DNA from 2 places in the Actinoallomurus bryophytorum genome. Region 1 is predicted to be linked to the other one. Evidence: riboswitches for the same ligand, from Rfam matches in the RefSeq annotation. Region 1 holds a riboswitch; the other holds the start of a gene.

What was found. A riboswitch is a leader RNA that binds a small molecule or an ion and turns the genes downstream of it on or off. The one in region 1 is predicted to bind glycine.
Region 2: linked by a shared signal. The riboswitch ahead of gcvT (glycine cleavage system aminomethyltransferase GcvT) and the one ahead of gcvP (aminomethyl-transferring glycine dehydrogenase) in region 1 are both predicted to bind glycine.

The regions. Positions count from the first base shown of each region.
Region 1 is NZ_VFOZ01000003.1:167,374-170,553, forward strand. Features, by position in the region: gene FB559_RS42050 (ATP-binding cassette domain-containing protein) at 1-571, shown strand, start outside; gene FB559_RS42055 (ABC transporter permease) at 571-1,425, shown strand; glycine riboswitch at 1,498-1,595, shown strand; glycine riboswitch at 1,596-1,706, shown strand; gene gcvP (aminomethyl-transferring glycine dehydrogenase) at 1,757-3,180, shown strand, end outside.
Region 2 is NZ_VFOZ01000001.1:4,559,556-4,562,735, forward strand. Features, by position in the region: gene FB559_RS21600 (alpha/beta hydrolase family protein) at 27-1,253, shown strand; glycine riboswitch at 1,366-1,463, shown strand; glycine riboswitch at 1,465-1,552, shown strand; gene gcvT (glycine cleavage system aminomethyltransferase GcvT) at 1,634-2,737, shown strand; gene gcvH (glycine cleavage system protein GcvH) at 2,734-3,117, shown strand; gene FB559_RS21615 (serine hydroxymethyltransferase) at 3,117-3,180, shown strand, end outside.

The DNA.
Region 1 (3,180 bases):
CGCCGATGCCGGTGACCGGTTCGTCAAGACCTACTCCGGCGGCATGCGCCGCCGGATCGACCTGATCTCCAGCCTGATCACGGCGCCGCCGGTGCTGTTCCTGGACGAGCCGACGACGGGACTGGACCCGCGGAGCCGGGGAGAGATCTGGGACACCATCAGGGAGCTCGTCGCCGACGGGACGACCGTGCTGCTCACCACGCAGTACCTCGACGAGGCCGACCAGCTCGCCGACCGGATCGCGGTCGTCGACGCCGGGCGGGTGATCGCCTCGGGCAGCCCGGACGAGCTGAAGGCCGAGATCGGCAGCCGGCTCGACGTGGTCGTCCCCGATGTGCGCGGGCTGCCCGACGCGGCCGCCGTGCTCGCCCGGATCGGCACGCCGGACACCGAGCCGGAGTACCGCCGGGTCAGCGTGCCGGTCAGTGGCGGGTCCATGACCCTGCCGTCCGTGGTGCTCGAGCTGGACCGGGCCGGCGTCGAGGTCGAGGACGTGGCGCTGCGCCGCCCCACGCTCGACGAGGTGTTCCTCCGTCTGACCGGAAAGATCGACGAGAAGGTGAGTGCCTGATGGCCGTCGAACTGCCCGTACGGGCCATCGCACCGCCCGCACGCCCGTCCGGCCGCATGGACCGGATCCGCTGGACCTTGGTCGACGGCCGTACCGTGGTCTGGCGCAACCTCATGCAGCTCAAGTCACAGCCCGGCGAGCTGGTCGGCGCCATCATCTTCCCCGCGATCATGGTCGTCCTGTTCGGGTACGTGTTCGGCAGCGCGATCAAGGTTCCCGGCGGCGGCAACTACCGGGAGTACCTCATGCCCGGACTGTTCGCGATGACCGCGCTCACGAGCCTGATGACCACGATGCTGGCGGTCGCCACCGACGCCTCCAAGGGCGTCATGGACCGCTTCCGCTCGATGCCGATGGCCCGGTCCGCCGTTCCGTTCGGGCAGGTGGGCGGCGACATCCTGATCGGTGTCGTCGGCTTGGTCGCCATGGTCGGCTGCGGCTACGCCGTCGGCTGGCGCATCCACCACGGCATCCTGTCCGCGCTCGCCGCCTTCGGCCTGCTGATCCTGCTCCGGTACGCGCTGTCGTGGGCGGGAGTGCTGTTCGGGCTGCTCGTGAAGAACGAGGAGACGGCCGACCAGATGCTGCCGTTGGTCTTCCCGCTCTCGATGCTGTCCAACTCCTTCGTACCGACCGCGGGCATGCCGGCCTGGCTGCGGGTGATCTCGGACTGGAACCCGGTGAGCGCCGTCGTGGCGGCGTGCCGCGGTCTGTTCGGCAATCCGGGCGTCCCGGCCGGGCACGTGGCGTTGCCCCTGCAGCACCCGGTCGTCGCGACACTGCTCTGGTCCACCGTGCTGCTCGCGGTCTTCGCCCCGCTGGCGATCCGCCGCTACCGCACGGCGAACCGCTGACCCCGGTTACGGGTGGTGCGCGACGCGTTTTACGTGCAGGCGACAACCCTCCGGTAGGGTGGTAGACGCCGTCGAACCCGCGCGGGAGAGACTCCGGCACAACCAGCGCCGGAGCGCCGAAGGAGCAACCCTCCCCGGAACCTCTCAGGCAAAAGGACCGCGCGGGCCAGGCACCTCTGGAAAGCGGGACGCGGTGGTCATCCGGCCGCCCGTCCTCACCGAAGGTGCAAGCCGCGGACCTCGCGGCGAAGCTCTCAGGTTCAGGTGACAGAGGGGGAGACCGGCCACCGGTATGCCCGGTGGTACCCGCCCGCCGCCTGGAGGCTCCTTCATGACCGAGGTCCCGTTCGTTGATCGCCATGTCGGGCCGTCGCCGGCCGAACGCACTGAGATGGCCGAAGTCGCCGGATACGACGGAGTCGGCGCGCTCATCGACGCGGCGGTGCCCGTCAGGATCCGCACCGACCGGCCGCTCGACCTGCCGCCCGCGCTCAGCGAGGTCGGTGCGCTGGCCAGGCTGCGTGAGCTGGCGGCCGGCAACCAGGTCCTCACCTCGATGATCGGCCTGGGCTACTACGGGACCATCACCCCGGGCGTGATCCTCCGCAACGTGCTGGAGAACCCCGGCTGGTACACCGCGTACACGCCGTACCAGCCGGAGATCTCCCAGGGACGTCTCGAGGCACTGCTCAACTTCCAGACCATGGTGAGCGACCTGACCGGGCTCCCGGTGGCGAACGCCTCGCTGCTGGACGAGGGCACCGCCGCCGCGGAGGCGATGACCCTGGCGCACCGGGTGGCGCCGCGGGGGGGCGGCGACACCTTCCTGGTCGACGCCGACGTGCTGCCGCAGACGATCGAGGTGATCCGCACCCGGGCACTGCCGCTGGGCATCGAGGTGGTCGTCGCCGACACGTCGGCGGGCCTGCCGGAGGGCGACTTCTTCGGCGTGCTGCTGCAGTACCCGGGCGCGAGCGGCGTCGTACGCGACCTGGCCGAGGTCACCGAGGCGGCGCACGGGCGCGGCGCCCAGGTCGTGGTCGCCGCCGACCTGCTCGCGCTGACGCTGCTCAGGGCTCCGGGGGAGTTCGGCGCCGACATCGCGGTCGGCACCACGCAGCGCTTCGGCGTGCCGTACGGCTTCGGCGGCCCGCACGCCGGCTACATGTCCGTACGCGACGGCATCCAGCGGCAACTGCCCGGCCGTCTCGTCGGAGTCTCCGTGGACGCGGACGGCGACCGGGCGTACCGCCTCGCGCTGCAGACCCGCGAGCAGCACATCCGCCGGGAGAAGGCCACCAGCAACATCTGCACCGCACAGGTGCTGCTCGCCGTGATGGCGAGCATGTACGCCGTCTACCACGGCCCGGACGGCCTCAAGGGCATCGCCGAGCGGGTGCACGGACAGGCCTCGCGGGTCGCCGCCGGCCTGGAGGCGCTCGGCGCCGAGGTGGTGCACCAGGCGTTCTTCGACACGGTGCTCGTCCGAGTGCCGGGCCGCGTCGACGAGGTCGTGCGGGGTGCGCGCGAGCGCGGCATCAACCTGCGTCCGGTCGACGCCGACCACGTGGGGATCTCCTGCGACGAGACCACCACCGACGAGCACGTCGCCGGGGTTCTGCGGGCGTTCGGGGCCGAGGACGCACCGCCGGCGGCCGGCAGCGCGCTGCCCGCGGCCCTGCGGCGCGAGAGTGAGTTCCTGACCCATCCGGTCTTCCACGCGCACCGCTCGGAGACCTCGATGCTGCGCTACCT
Region 2 (3,180 bases), on a different contig from region 1:
ACACCCGATCCGGAGGTCTCCATCCCATGCGAAAGTCCCGCGTCACACGACTGCTCATCGGCGGCCTGATCACGGGCGCCCTGGTCACGGCGGGTCCCGCCGTCTCATCGGCCGTGACCCCGAAGACCGGCGCCCCCGGGCTCACAAGGCTCGTACTGCCGGCACCGTCCGGCCCGTACGCGGTCGGCACGGTGGCGCTGCGCCTGGTCGACCACTCGCGGCCCGATCCCTGGGTGCCCGCGCAGCCGTACCGGGAGCTGATGGTCAGTGCCTTCTACCCGGCGAGCGACGCCGGCGCGTACCCGGTCGCGCCGCAGATGTCGCCGGCCGCGGCGAAGCACTTCGACGAGTCCCTCGGCACACCCGTGCACGAGGGCTGGGGCATCCCCCCGGGAAAGGTGCCCTGGGGCGCCACCCTGACGCACTCCCACGCGAACGCTCCCGTCCAGGCCGGCCGCCATCCGGTCGTGCTGTACTCGCCCGGCCTCGGCGACCCACGGACGCTGGGCACGACGCTCGCCGAGGACCTCGCCTCCCGCGGCTACGTCGTCGTGACGATCGACCACACCTATGACGCGTCCGAGGTGGAGTTCCCCGGCGGCCGGGTCGAGCCTTTCAAAGTGCCGGTGGACGGGGACATCCTGTCCACGCTGAAGAAGCTGGTGAGCGTACGGGTGGCCGACACCCGCTTCGTGCTCGACCGGCTTCCCACGCTCCCGAACGGACTCGGTGCCGCGCTCGATCCCGGCAAGATCGGCATGTTCGGCCAGTCGGCGGGCGGCTTCACCGCGCTGCAGACCATGCACGACGATCCGCGGGTCGCGGCCGCCGCGGACCTGGACGGCACGCTCGGCTTCGACCAGGACGACGGCGGTCCCGGCCTGTCACCGCTCGCCGAGGACGGGCTGAGGCGGCCGTTCCTGCTCATGGGCAGCCAGGCGAGCGACCACCACACCGTACGGTCGTGGGAGGCGCTCTGGTCGAACAGCGACGGCCCGAAGCTGGACCTTCACCTGCGCGGCTCGAAGCACCACAGCTACACCGACATGGAGTCCCTCGTGCCGCAGCTGAGCAAGATCGGCCTGCCGTCGGAGGCGGCGTACGAGGACATCGGCTGGATCGACCCGGCGCGCGCCGTTGCGACCGAGCGCGCGTACCTGGCCGCCTTCTTCGACCGCCACCTGCGCGGTCGCGACGACGGCCTGCTCGACGGGCCGTCGCCCCGGTACCCGGAGGTGTCCTTCGTACGCTGACGGAGCCGATGATCACGATCCGCGGCGGACCGAGCCGGTCCGCCGCGGATCGCGTGCGCCAACGCGCCACTATCGCGGCGACGGCGGGCGCTGCTAGCCTGGCCAGAGCCGTTGATCCCACGCGGGAGAGCGCCCGGGCCGCCAGCCCGGGCCGCCGAAGGAGCAAATCCTCCCCGGAACCTCTCAGGCGAAGAGAACCGCGTGGACCAGGCGACCTCTGGAAAGCGGAGCGACGCTCCCGCCGAAGGTGCAAGCCCTCACGGGTGAAGCTCTCAGGCACCGATGACAGAGGGGGAGGCGCCGAAACCGCATGCCGCGTGCCAGTGGGACGATGAGACCCGCCAGTACGTGAGCGCCTGCGCGATAAGGAGCCTGCCGCGATGTCCGCTCCGGACACCAAGAAGACACCACTCGCCGAGGTCCACGAGGACCTGGGCGCCACCGTCACCGAGTTCGCCGGCTATCTGATGCCGCTGCGCTACGGCAGCGAGACCGCCGAACACCAGGCCGTACGCACGAGCGCCGGGCTGTTCGACCTCTCCCACATGGGGGAGATCTTCGTCACCGGGACCCAGGCCGGGGCCGCCCTCGACCACGCGCTCATCGGGCATCTGTCGGCGCTCGCGGTCGGCCGGGCGCGGTACACGATGATCTGCGACCCGCAGGGCGGCGTGCTGGACGACCTGATCGTCTACCGGCTGGCCGCCGAGACCTTCCTGGTCGTCGCCAACGCCTCGAACGCCGCCCTCGTCCACTCCGAGCTGGTCAAACGCTCCGATGGCTTCGAGGGCGCCACCGTCGACGACCGCTCCGACGCGTACGCGCTGGTCGCCGTCCAGGGGCCGAAGGCCCAGGCGATCCTGAGCAAGCTCACCGACGCGCCGGTGGCCGACCTGAAGTACTACGCGGGCCTGCCCGGTGCCGTGGCGGGGATCGACGCCCTGATCGCCCGTACCGGATACACCGGCGAGGACGGCTTCGAGCTGTTCGTCCCCGCGAGCGACGCCGTGACCGTGTGGGAGGCGCTCACCGAGGCGGGCGGCGACGAGCTGCGGCCGTGCGGGCTGTCCGCGCGTGACACGCTGCGCCTCGAGGCCGGGATGCCGCTGTACGGCAACGAGCTCACGACCGCGACGACCCCGTACGACGCCGGTCTGGGCAGGACCATCAAGTTCGACAAGGGCGACTTCGTGGGCCGTGCGGCACTAGCCGCGCTGGCCGACGAGACGCCTGAGCGCACACTCATCGGACTCGTGGCCAAGGGGCGCCGGGTGCCCCGGCACGGGTACGAAATCGTGGGATCAGACGGCACGCCGTGCGGAGTCGTGACCAGCGGCGCGCCATCCCCGACACTGGGCAAGCCCATCGCCATGGGCTATATCGACGCGGGTCACACCGAAGACACCGATCTTTACGTGGACATCCGCGGCAAAAACGAGCCGGTCGACAAGGTCGCCCTGCCCTTCTATAGGAGGACCCCGTGAGCACCGTTCCCGAGACGCTTTCCTACACGGAGGAGCACGAGTGGATTACCGAGCCCGCCGAAGGCGTTGTCACCATCGGGATCACCGCCTATGCCGCCGACGCCCTCGGTGACATCGTCTACGTCTCGCTGCCCCAGGAGGGCGCGTCGGTCGAGGCCGGGGAGCCCTGTGGTGAGGCGGAGTCCACCAAGTCGGTGAGTGACATCTACTCACCGGTGACGGGAGAGGTCGTGGCGGTGAACGGTTCGGTCGAGGAGGACCCGGCCGTGATCAATGCCGACCCGTACGGCGAGGGCTGGCTGTTCAAGATCCGTACGGATGGCGACGCCCCCGACCTGCTCGACGCCCCCGCGTACTCCAAGCTGATCGAGGAGGCGTGATGAGCCTGACCAACGCCTCTCTTGCCGACGCCGACCCGGAGGTCGCCGCGGCGATCGCGGACG